DNA from 3 places in the Enterobacter sp. SCRI0065 genome. Region 3 is predicted to be linked to each of the others. Evidence: predicted binding sites of a transcription regulator. Region 3 holds the regulator's gene; each other region holds the start of a gene.
What was found. The regulator CRP, encoded in region 3, controls carbon source genes, mostly activating them, when cyclic AMP is high. The targets are predictions, from matches to a motif close to ATGTGANNNNNNTCACAT.
Positions count from the first base shown of each region.

Region 1: hpt (hypoxanthine phosphoribosyltransferase) is a predicted target of CRP. The motif match lies at 2,122-2,139, and genes of this name have one in related genera.
Region 2: AC6EMZ_RS19315 (YjcB family protein) is a predicted target of CRP. The motif match lies at 2,078-2,095, and genes of this name have one in related genera.

Region 1 is NZ_JCBAJB010000004.1:375,399-379,688, forward strand. Features, by position in the region: gene AC6EMZ_RS14250 (glucose/quinate/shikimate family membrane-bound PQQ-dependent dehydrogenase) at 1-2,060, opposite strand, end outside; gene hpt (hypoxanthine phosphoribosyltransferase) at 2,268-2,804, shown strand; gene can (carbonate dehydratase) at 2,838-3,500, opposite strand; gene AC6EMZ_RS14265 (ABC transporter ATP-binding protein) at 3,608-4,290, shown strand, end outside.
Region 2 is NZ_JCBAJB010000009.1:31,897-36,186, reverse strand. Features, by position in the region: gene AC6EMZ_RS19320 (sensor domain-containing diguanylate cyclase) at 253-1,656, opposite strand; gene AC6EMZ_RS19315 (YjcB family protein) at 2,155-2,436, shown strand; gene AC6EMZ_RS19310 (M16 family metallopeptidase) at 2,524-4,017, opposite strand; gene AC6EMZ_RS19305 (dicarboxylate/amino acid:cation symporter) at 4,244-4,290, opposite strand, start outside.
Region 3 is NZ_JCBAJB010000006.1:199,340-203,629, forward strand. Features, by position in the region: gene AC6EMZ_RS16835 (YccS/YhfK family putative transporter) at 1-1,775, opposite strand, end outside; gene crp (cAMP-activated global transcriptional regulator CRP) at 1,834-2,466, opposite strand; gene AC6EMZ_RS16845 (OsmC family protein) at 2,775-3,179, shown strand; gene AC6EMZ_RS16850 (phosphoribulokinase) at 3,226-4,095, opposite strand; gene AC6EMZ_RS16855 (YheU family protein) at 4,126-4,290, opposite strand, start outside.

The sequences.
Region 1 (4,290 bases), on a different contig from region 3:
CGTTTCTTCCAGACAACCTGATTGGTTTTCAGATCCAGCGCGGAGATATAACCCCAGGCAGGCTGTTTACACGGCAGGCCAAACGGAGAGAGGAACGGGTTCAGCGTCACGCCAAACGGAACGCCGTATTGCGGCTGGATACCGGCTTCGGTACCGCTGCCTTTCGCATCTTTCGGCTGCTCCATTGGGTTACCAGGACCGCGAGGGATAAGCTTAGAGACAAACGGCAGCGCCATCGGGTTAGCAATCGCGACCTGACGGTTCGGATCAACGGAAATCCCGCCCCATTCGAACATCCCCAGGTTACCCGGGAACACCAGCGTGCCTTGCTCGGACGGCGGCGTGAAGATGCCTTCATAGCGCAACTGATGGAACATTACGCGGCACACCAACTGATCGAACATGGTGGCGCCCCACATGTCCGCACCGGTCAGATCTTTCTTCGGACGGAAGCTGAGGTCAGAGAACGGCTGCGTTTTGGAAACGTAGTCGCCTTTGGCCGCGCCTTGCGGAACCGGTTTTTCCGGTGCAGGCACCACCAACTCGCCGTTACGGCGGTCCAGCACGAAGATGTTACCGGTTTTCGCCGGAGCATAAATCACCGGCACGGTTTTGCCGTTAACGGTGATGTCCGCCAGCGTCGGCTGAGACGGCATGTCCATATCCCACAGGTCGTGGTGAACCGTCTGATAGCTCCACGCCAGTTTGCCGGTCGTCGCGTTCAGCGCCACGATAGCGCTGGCATAACGTTCCTGTTCCGGCGTGCGGTTACCGCCCCAGATGTCCGGTGTGGTCACGCCCATCGGCAGATACACCAGGTCCAGCTTCGCGTCATACGCCGCCGGTGCCCAGGAGTTTGGCGAGTTAAAGGTGAAGGTGTGTTCATCCGATGGGATCGCGTTTGGATCTTTCGCGCCCGGATCGAAGGCCCACAGCAGTTTGCCCGTATTCACGTCAAAACCACGAATAACGCCTGAGGTTTCGCGAGTGGAGAAGTTATCCGTGACCGAACCGGCAATCACGATAGTGGTATCGGTGATAATCGGCGGTGAGGTTGGCTCATACAGACCCGGAGTGGTGTTCGGCATGTTGGTCTGTAGATTCAGAATACCTTTGTTGGCAAAGGTTTCGCACAGCTTGCCGGTTTCGGCGTTGATCGCAAACAGACGACCATCGTTCACCGGCAGCATGATGCGACGCGGGCAATCCGCAATCACTTCCGGGCTGGCATTATCCGCGCGGGCTTCGTGATAAGACACGCCGCGACAAGTAATGTGCTGGAACGACGGATTGGAATTCAGCTGTGGATCGAAGTGCCATTTTTCTTTACCGGTGGCAGCATCGAGTGCGAACAGACGCTGGTGCGCCGTACACAGGTAAAGCATGTCGCCCACTTTGATGGGGGTCACTTCGTTGGTGAGTTCGCCCGGATCGTTGGGTTGCTTCAGATCGCCAGTGCGGAACACCCAGGCTTCTTTCAGATTTTTGACGTTATCCGCGTTGATTTGCTTCAGCGGAGAATAACGTTGACCTTCCTGGTTACGTCCATAGGCAGGCCAGTCGCCGTCGGCAACCTGAGAGATTGCTGCCGCAGGGGTAGATTCGGCGCTCAGTGTGCCTTTTACTTCCTGCGGATCGTTAAATCCAGCCCAGGTCAGGATGCCACCCGTGATGAGCAGAGCAACGACCAGCGCGGAAACGGCACCACGGGAAGGAATGAACAGGCGACGCCAGACGAATGGCAGAATCAGCCAGACACCAAAGAAGACCAGAATGTCACTGCGCGGTGTCAGCGCCCAGAAGTCAAAGCCGACTTCCCAGACTCCCCAGATCATCGTTGCGAGGAGCAATGCGGCGTAAAGCCACAGTGCAGAGCGTTTACCACGCAACAGCAGAACGGTTACACCAATCATAACCAGGCCCGCTATTGGGTAGTACCAGGAGCCGCCTAATGCGACCAGCCAGATGCCACCGGCTAACAGATAGAGTGCGCAGAAAGCTGCGAACGCCGCTGTTAATGTCACCAGTAGACGTGACCGTTGAGTTTTTGTTTCAGCCATAGAAAATGTACTCTTCAGTTTTGTTAATTATTTGTCAGCAATATATTATAGGTATTAACAAGTGTGATCGGAATCACAAAATTTGCTTTTAACAACACATGCGTTTTCGGCATGCATTTGCTGGTATACTTCTTCACTTGCGAATCAATGCCGGACGCAGGTTGTATCGGGTTGATAGATTGGTTTTAAAATCATACGGTTAGTAATATGAAACATACTGTTGAAGTGATGATCCCGGAAGACGAGATCAAAGCGCGTATCGCCGAATTGGGTCGTCAAATCACCGAACGTTATAAAGACAGCGGCAGCGAAATGGTGCTGGTGGGTCTGTTACGCGGCTCGTTCATGTTCATGGCGGATCTGTGCCGTCAGGTGCAGGTTTCCCACGAGGTCGATTTTATGACCGCTTCAAGCTACGGCAGCGGCATGTCGACGACGCGTGACGTGAAAATCCTAAAAGACCTGGATGAAGATATTCGCGGCAAAGATGTGTTGATCGTCGAGGACATTATCGACTCCGGTAACACGCTGTCTAAAGTGCGCGAAATCCTGAGCCTGCGCGGACCAAAATCGCTGGCGATTTGTACGCTGCTGGATAAACCATCCCGCCGTGAAGTCGACGTGCCGGTTGAATTTATCGGTTTCTCGATCCCGGATGAGTTCGTGGTGGGTTACGGCATTGACTATGCCCAGCGTTATCGTCATCTGCCGTACGTTGGCAAAGTGGTATTGCTCGACGAGTAGGTAAATCGCCGGGGTTAACCCGGCTTTTAACGGTTATTTGTGATTGGCGTGATTTTTGGTCAGGTTAGAAACGCCCTGACGATAGCGCTGTTCCAGCGTCTCGCGATTTGTTGCCGTCACTTCCAGATTTCGCAGTAATCCGTCGGAAATACCGTAGGCCCAACCGTGAATCGAGACTTTCTGCCCGCGCTTCCAGGCTGAACGCATAATGGTGGAGTGCCCCAGGTTGTACACCTGTTCCATCACGTTGAGCTCACACAGAGTATCAAGTCGACGCTCCTGCGGCATTTCGCCCAGCAGTGAGCTATGTTTGAACCAGATATCGCGAATGTGCAGCAGCCAGTTATCGATCAAACCCAGTTCTGGATTTTCGACAGCAGCCTGTACGCCACCGCAGCCGTAGTGGCCGCAAATAATGATATGTTCAACTTCGAGTACATCGACCGCGTACTGGACGACGGACAGACAGTTGAGATCGGTGTGAATCACCAGGTTGGCAACGTTACGGTGAACGAACAATTCGCCAGGTTCAAGACCGGTCAGGCGTTCAGCCGGGACGCGGCTGTCGGAACATCCAATCCATAGAAAGCGTGGGTTCTGCGCTTGCGCCAGTTTTTCGAAAAACCCCGGATCCTCTTCTACCAGCATTTTTGACCATAGTGCATTGTTGCTGATGAGTGTATCTATGTCATTCATAGAGGTTAACGACCTGTAACCGAGTAATTGCGTTGCGCTAATATAGGGTAACTCGACTTTTATTGAAACCACACAACGTGTGTCAGAACTATAGGTAAGTTTAATTCATGACAATTGCACTGGAGCTTGAGCAGCTTAAAAAAGTCTATTCCGGCGGCGTTCAGGCGTTGCGCGGGATCGACCTGAAAGTAGAAGCGGGGGATTTTTACGCCCTGCTGGGGCCAAACGGCGCAGGTAAATCTACCACCATTGGCATTATCAGTTCACTGGTTAATAAAACGTCCGGCAAGGTGGCGGTGTTTGGTTACGATCTCGAAAAAGACGTTGTAAATGCCAAGCGCCAGCTCGGGCTGGTGCCGCAGGAGTTTAACTTCAACCCGTTTGAGACCGTTCAGCAAATCGTGGTGAACCAGGCGGGCTATTATGGCGTCGAGCGTAAAGATGCCATGGAGCGTAGCGAAAAATACCTGAAACAGCTCGATCTGTGGGAAAAACGTGATGAACGTGCGCGGATGCTGTCTGGCGGCATGAAGCGCCGTTTGATGATCGCCCGTGCGCTGATGCATGAACCCAAACTGCTGATTCTTGATGAGCCTACCGCGGGCGTCGATATTGAACTACGCCGCTCAATGTGGGGCTTTTTAAAAGACCTGAATGACAAAGGTACCACCATCATCCTGACCACCCACTATCTGGAAGAGGCAGAAATGCTGTGCCGTAACATCGGTATTATCCAGCATGGTGAACTGGTGGAAAACACCTCGATGAAAAACCTGCTGTCCAAGCTGAA
Region 2 (4,290 bases), on a different contig from region 3:
GCGAAGTTAGCAACTGACTTTTAGTATTAAAATTTACAAAGTGAGTTATGCCGATAATATTTGTCCGTAACTCAAACTAAAAGTATGCGTCCCGTTTTTATTAAGGAAAATATTTATCCAGTCTAACCGATGGGTTTTAAGTTAACACAACAGAGGATCATTGATTAAGCCAAACTTACAACAGCATGAAAAATTCGCAACAGGATCATGAATTTTCATACTATTTGACGGTATTGACTCCTGGCGAGTGATTTATAAATAATCAACAGAGATAACCGTTTTTCCTCTTCCGCTACGCTTTGCGTCATATAACGCTTTATCCGCCCGCGTAAGCAATGTAGAGGTATCACGCTGGCCGTGGCTGACTTCCACCACGCCCGCACTAAAGGAAAGCATTAGCGTTTTATCCCCCACAAGTAACGGGCGGGTAAACAGCGCTCGACGCAAATTGGTCGACAGCGCCATCGCCGCCTCACCGTCTGCATGTGATAACAGCAGTAAAAATTCTTCGCCGCCAACCCGGCCCAGTGCGGAATTGATGGGGCTTAACTCACGAATACGATCGCAGAAATGAATTAACGCCGTATCTCCCACCTGATGCCCCCACTCATCATTAATCTGCTTGAAGTAATCCAAATCAAACATGAGCACACAAAATTGGCTGTTAGCCTCTTTCCGCTGGTGCTTCTCCAGCGTCGCTTTTAGCTGCTGCAAAATCGCAGAGCGATTGAAGCATCCGGTCAGGTCATCCATGGTGGCTTTCAACGTCAACTGTTGTTCCGCTTTCTTGCGCTCGGTGATATCAAGGCCAATATTCAGAACAGAGCCATCCGGCAACAGAATGTTCGACCACAAAACGGTGAGCTGTGTGCCATCTTTTCGCAGCGGACGCCATTCATACATATCTTTAAGCGGGGATAAATGAATTGAATCACGCACCCGCCGTCGGTCTTCAGGGTCGGGATAAAACAGTGCCAGCGGATCGGCATACTGATTAATTTCCGTCATATTCCAGCCGAACACTTTTTCGCATTCAGCATTCCAGAGTACGCAACGATTGAGTCGATCAAAGGAATTCATCAACACTGGGGCGCGTTCGAACAAGGTTTTGTACTGAGTCACCACGCGTTGCATCTCATGAGCCGTTCGCTCTCGGGAGATCATTTCTGCGAAGTAATCTTTTAGCTTCTCCACCAACACCACGACGATGTTTTTTAGAATCGGCAAGGTCAATAAGCGCTGTGAAAAGGCGAGAAAGAAATAGCCGCCGCAGCGCCCGTCACGGGAAGTGAGCTTACATAAAACACCGCTTTGTAGTTGCTCATAGCTGGGGTGCTGGGGCGCAAATAACGCTCTGCCAACCTTTTCTTTCCAGTAGATGGCGCGCCATGAACGATGATGGCGCTGCATTACGGTACTGGCCAGAAATTCGGTGACGTCGTAAGAATGACAGGCAACCTCCCCGGCACAGATGATGCGCGGCAAACCCGCATCATCATCAACGCTGACCCACGCGAGCGTTGAGCCCAACGAACGGTTGATGGTGTCCAGCATCTCAGACAATGAATTCTGCGATGTCAGTAGCGGCATCAGTTTTGCTAAAGCATGCAAAGCCTGCATGCTGTCATTAACAATTTCGCGGCGTGTTACTTTCATCATTTTTATTCGCAGGCCATTGAATGATAAAAACCGGACGCAACGAATAGCTCAGAACTCGAATAGAAATTAACGGCGAATATTTTCCTGACATCGCATATTTATGTACAAAAAGAGCATGCATGTGTGAAAAATAAATGACAAAGACTAATAAAAAATAATAAATTCAAAGGCCTGAGTTATTAACTGCGCGTATATTTAATTGTCCGTTCAAGCATAATCCATAGTATTAATACTGTAAATATTGTACAGAGAGCCGCTAACGGTATCGATTTCACCTATCCCGATGAATTTTATATAAAGAAACGTTCAAGTCATCTATTAGCCTGCAAAGATATATTCTGCAATCCACATCCTGCGCCTGAAAAAAGGTAGAAAGAGCACATTTCTACGGCAACAAGTCTGGCGAATAAAAGAGCAAATGTGATATAGTTCACAAATATTGTGTAACACGAAACAATGTTTCATTGTTGTTATTTGATTTCGAGGATCGGTTCTATGGCGACCATTACCACCAGCATGGTTCTTTTGCGCTGGCCATTGTTGAGTGCAGTTATGATGTTCTTAGCCAGCACGTTAAATATTCAATTACGCAAGTCTGACTATGCTGGGCTTGCGGTGATCAGCACCCTGCTCGGTGTTGGCGCAGCATGCTGGTTTGCGACGGGTTTGCTGGGTATCACGGTGGGAGATATCGTGACTATCTGGGAAAACGTCAAAGTGGTGATGGTAGAAGCGATGAGCCATACGCCTCCTGACTGGCCGATGGTCATTACCTGATAACCGCTTGCCAGCGACTGTGGCGTTCACGCCCGCTCATTGACGAATAAAACCGGTGGCTTCTGCCACCGGTTTTTTTTATGTCATTTACTGAGCTTGCGGAATATCCGTCGCATCCTGATGTAAATCATCCGTCGCTGGCTGTGCCGCTGCTTGCGATACTGGCGTCATAATACTGTCCCAGGTCGCTTGCAGGTCTTTCATATTGAATTCCGGCTCGCCTTTCGGCTGTAGCAGAACCAACGCCATGTCCTGAGACAGTTGCTGACGTAAATCCTGATTAATCATGTCAACGGTCAAACTGTTCAGGAAATTCTGACGCAACTTCTGGTACTGCTCCGGTGCAATATCCACGACCTGATTTTGTAGCGAGCGAATACGCTGGCTGATCAGCAAGTCAGTGTCGGTACGCGCGTAGGTCGCAAACAGTTTTTGCAGCTCAAGATTTTTCTGCGCAACCAGTGCGTTAAACTCTTCTTCGGCCAGACCGTCTTTACGCACTTTCGCCAGCTCTTTCGCCACAACGCCTAAATTAGCGTTCAGCTTATCGTTGGGTGATTCTACGTTGATGGCACATTGCGCGCGCTGGAACAGCACGCGGCAGTCGAAGCCAATCCCGATGTCTTTAGCGTTGTTTTTGCTCAGCGTTTGCTGAACATGCCAGAACAGCGCTTCACGCGCTAAATCTGCACGCCAGTAGCGCAGCAGCGCGGCAGACTCACGAATGGGCTGCCAGGCGGTATCCCACATTAATGCCAGCCGATCCTGACGCACCGTATCGGTCATGATACTGACCGGTTCAGCGCGCAGCGGAGACAGCGTGGGAACCGGCGCAGGAACTTCGCGCTTACCTTTCAGTTCACCAAACGTTTTACTAATTTGTTCAATGACAGAGCGGCTATCGACGTTACCCACCACGATCAGCGTCAGGGCATCCGGGGTGTACCATTTCTGGTAGAACGATTTGACCTGCTCGATATCAACCGGCTGTTTTAACGGCTCAGCGGGATCGTGGCCCAGAAGCGTTGAGCCTTTAAGGCGATAACGCCACCAGCCATCTTTCGTATCCGTCGGCCAGGTGGCTACCATGTCGCTGTTGCTAAGGGCGTAGTTAACCGTTTCTGGGGTAATGGAGACTTTGCCTGTCGTATCGCCAAGCCAGGTTAATGCTTCTTTTAGCAGATCGTTACGGTTATTCGGCAGGCTCAGATTAAACATGGTGTAGTCGTAGGAGACGACCGCAGGCGGAAGTGGACGTTTAGGGTCGATGCCCTGCTGCCACAATGAACGCACCTGTACTGCTTGCAAACTGCCGCTCTGGGTCAGCGCCAGTCGAGGAATAAAATGACTTAACCCGCTCTGTTGTGTGCTCTCGGTTAACGAACCGGTATTCACAGAAAGGCGGATTTCAATACGATCGCTGGGACGCTGCGGTGTGGCTAAGACTTGCCACTGAAAACCATTTGCCAATGTCCCCTGTTGCCAGGCCGGGTCGGGCTGGAGCGCTTCTGCCTGCACATAACTGGCTGCTGCCATCATCAGCAAACCGCCGGTTAAAAGTCGAATTTTTGTGCCCTGCATGTAAACCCCTGATCAACATTCCTGGTTAAAAAGAGTGTCTTATTGCGTTGAACACTCTGAAGATGACGTTTTAAAACACTTCGATTAGACCGCGTGTACAGCAAAACGTCACGGCAAGAAGTGAAATATACCCGAAAAAAATCTTGTCGAATTATGACAGGTATGAGTAGTTATTATGCGCAGGAGCCCGCCCCCCGACAAGGGTAAGCGGGCATTAGAACGGATTTTAAGAGGATAAATCGTGGGTTTTGCTATCGGACACACGATTATTTA
Region 3 (4,290 bases):
GCATTAATATGCTCGACGATAAACTGGCTGTGCGTCACCCATAGCTTCATGTCTGCCAGATAGTGCGAATTAAAGCCCGGCTCCTGCATGGCCTGATTCAGCGAGTTAAACAGGGCGTTGTGCGCCTGGTTCACCTTCATACGCTGATACGCCAGCGGTGAAGGCTGCGGATCGGCGCTCAAAATCAACCGAATAGCCTGCTGGTCAGCTTCCAGTGCATCGTGGGCGTTTTGGCGTAATAAGCCGCTTTGCCATTGCGGCCACAGCCAGACCATGCCGCCAAAGGCGATCAGACAGCCAATCAGCGTATCGACCAGGCGTGCCACAATGAACTGTTCGCCGTTTAGGGTGAGCAACTGTAAGGTGTATACCGCTGTGACCGTAAACCCCACCATCGCCCAGCCGTAGTTTTTGCGGATGAAGAGATAGCTGACCAGGGTGATAACCAGCATACCCGCGAGGGTGTACCCGTCCGGGACGTGAAAGTGCAGCGTGACCCCGGCTATGACTAACCCGGCGATAGTGCCTCCTGCCCGATGAAGGATGCGTACCCGCGTTGCACCGTAGCCGTTTTGCGTGACGAACAGCACGGTCATTAAAATCCAGTAAGGCTTAGGCAGATGCAACGCCACACCCATCAGGCTGGCGAAACTTAACATGACGCTAATACGTGCCGCGTTGCGCAGTGCTGAAGACTTGAACGACAGATAGCTTTTCAGCGCGGGTAAGAGCGGGAGGCGTTTTTGCTTATCGGCCATCAGGTCGCGCGGGTAGAGCGGACGCTGTGTTCGCAGCACGCGTGCGATGCGGCTAAAGTGCCACGCGCAGAACTGCCCAACCGGGTTATCCGCATGCTGGTGGGCAATTTTTTCCAGCGCACCCAGCTGTTTATCCATCGTAAAGCGCGTGGGATATCGGTGGTACAAGATGTCGTCAGCCAGCACGCGCAGGCGTCCCGCAACGGTCTGGGCATTCCAGCGGATCACCGCCTCGGCGTGGCTACGCTCCACCAGCTTTTGTACTTCTTCAGGATGATGCAGACTAACGGAGATATGCTCCTGCAAATCCAGCCCAACCTGAAAAGTTCGTAGCAGCCGTTTGTATTCGTGGTTTTTATTGGCCGCGAGCATGTGAAGCTGTTGGTAACACTGGCTAATCAAATCGACTACTTTTTGTTGACGAGCCAGCAGTGGCGGCAACGCTTTTTCCGGATCGGTATGTTGTGTCAGCAGGGTGTATTTTGCTTCGCAATAGTCAGCGAGCTGTCGGTAGAGCAAGCTCAGCGACTCCCGCAGGGGCTGTTCCCGCCACATCCAGAACCAAAACCAGTTGAACAGCCCGTACCAGAGCGTGCCGAGGGCGTAAATTAAAAGCGGCTCCCACACCGGCATATTTCCGGCGAGGCTAAGCGTAAAAATGGCGGCAATCAGTGATGCAGGCAGTAATCGGGCATGCAGAGAGCTGATCTCTGCCGTGACGCCTAACGTCATGGCCAGCACCGTCAAAATCAGTGGCAGCGGAATATCACGAGCCAGTAAAAGCTGAACGGCAAGGCTACATCCTGCAAACAGGCAGCCACCGATAATCAGACGTTTGAAAAAACGTTTATGCGGAGTATCCAGACCCGCGATATTGCAGCAGGCAGGAACAAGCGAGAAAAGCAGACCGTGTTGCAGGTGGCCGAGAAGTAAACCGACAGCCACGGGAAGACATAACACCAACGTTTGTCGTAGTGCGTAGTTAACTTCTGGGTGATAAATCAGTCTGCGCCACATGGGTGAGAGAGACAAAAACGGCGTGACATCTTGCGATGGCACGCCGTTTTAACCGGGGTTAACGGGTTCCGTAAACCACGATGGTTTTGCCGTGAGCGGAGATCAGGTTCTGATCTTCAAGCATCTTCAGAATACGGCCAACGGTTTCACGAGAACAACCGACGATCTGACCAATCTCCTGACGGGTAATTTTAATTTGCATACCGTCCGGGTGGGTCATGGCGTCTGGCTGTTTCGCCAGGTTGAGCAGAGTCTGGGCGATGCGGCCCGTTACATCCAGGAAGGCGAGGTTACCCACTTTCTCAGACGTGACCTGTAGGCGGTTAGCCATCTGCGCAGAAAGACGCATCAGAATGTCCGGATTGACCTGGATGAGCTGACGGAATTTCTTGTAAGAGATCTCAGCCACTTCACAGGCCGATTTTGCACGTACCCAAGCGCTACGTTCCTGGCCTTCTTCAAACAGGCCCAGCTCACCGATGAAATCGCCCTGATTCAGATAAGAAAGGATCATCTCTTTCCCTTCTTCATCTTTAATCAGCACGGCCACTGAGCCTTTCACGATGTAATATAACGTTTCCGCTTTTTCACCCTGGTGAATCAGCGTGCTCTTCGATGGGTACTTATGAATATGGCAATGAGACAAGAACCATTCGAGTGTCGGGTCTGTTTGCGGTTTGCCAAGCACCATGCGCTGTTATCCTCTGTTATAAGCTGTCACCAGAGTCATAAGTTGCATCCTGACTCTGGGGTTGCAATCGAATTCTTACCCGTACCTGGGATTTGGCTGTCACAAATATTTGCAGCCAGTAAAGTTTGATGTCCTCTGCATACATGTGTAACGTCAATGTATTACTGTAGCATCGAGACTGTTTTAGCATAGCTTTTGCCGCGTGTCTCCTGGTGTCTCGCTTCAGCATGATGCAGGTCGCCTTCCAATGAGAGAATTGTCACGCACACCTAATCTGTACGAAAAAATGCAACTTCGGAGTGAATAAAATGCAAGCGCGCGTGAAATGGGTTGAAGGTTTAACGTTCCTCGGCGAATCCGCTTCAGGACACCAAATTTTGATGGACGGTAACTCCGGTGATAAAGCCCCTAGCCCGATGGAAGTGGTGTTAATGGCCGCTGGCGGATGCAGCGCGATCGACGTGGTGTCTATTTTACAAAAAGGCCGTCTTGCGGTGACTGACTGTGAAGTTAAGTTGACATCAGAGCGCCGCGAAGAAGCGCCGCGTCTGTTTACGCATATTAATTTGCATTTCATTGTGACTGGTAAAGAGCTAAAAGATGCAGCGGTGTCACGTGCGGTGGATTTGTCTGCGGAAAAATACTGCTCCGTAGCACTGATGCTGGAAAAAGCGGTGAAGATTACGCATTCGTATGAAGTGATCGAGGCGTAAAAATACGCCCGGTGGCGCTGTCCACAGCGCCGCCGGGCATAAAACGTTATGCGATCTGCTTGCCTTCCATCAGTCGCTGTACCAGCGGCATCATGATTAACTCCATCGCCAGACCCATCTTCCCGCCAGGTACCACCAGCGTATTAATGTGTGAAATAAACGAGCCTTGCAGCATCGCCAGCAGCCACGGGTAATCGATATCTTCCAGATTGCGGAAATGAATCACCACAAAGCTCTCGTCCAGTGACGGAATCGTTTTGGCCGCAAACGGGTTGGAGGTATCAACCGTTGGAACGCGCTGGAAGTTGATATGCGTGCGCGAGAACTGTGGGGTCAGAAAGTTGATGTAATCTTCCATAGAACGCACGACCGAATCCATCACCGCCTCGCGGGAATGGCCGCGCTCGCTGGTGTCGCGCGTGAGCTTTTGGATCCACTCGAGATTCACAATTGGCACCACGCCGACCAGCAAATCCACGTGCCGCGCTACGTCCTGATGGGGCGTCACCACGCCGCCGTGTAGCCCTTCATAGAACAGCACGTCGGTCGGTTCCGGCAGCGGCTGCCACGGCGTAAACGTGCCAGGAACCTGATTCCACGGCACGGCTTCATCGTAGGTGTGCAGATATTTGCGTGACTGCCCTGTTCCGGTTAACCCATATTCCGCGAAGGTTTGTTCCAGCAGACCAAAGTCGTTGGCATCGGGGCCAAAATAACTGATGTGCTTGCCTAAATCGCGGGCCTTGCGAATGGCCATGTCCATTTCAGGGCGGGTAAAACGATGAAAGCTGTCGCCTTCGACTTCTGCCGCCCGTAAATTGAGCTGAGCGAAAATCTTACGAAAAGCGAGGCTGGTGGTGGTGGTTCCCGCACCACTCGATCCCGTAACGGCAATAACCGGATGTCTGGCGGACATAGCAACTCCCTGACTGGAAAGATGAAGCAATCAACCGCGAAACTGATTGCGGGGCATGATGTTGACCGTTTCGTGCAGTTCAGACCACACCAGCAACACCTCGCCGTTTTGTAGCTGCCGTTTCACATCGGCGACCTTTTGTTCAAGCGAACGTTCATGTTCACCATAATCTGTGCCTTCGCGTAATACAAAGCT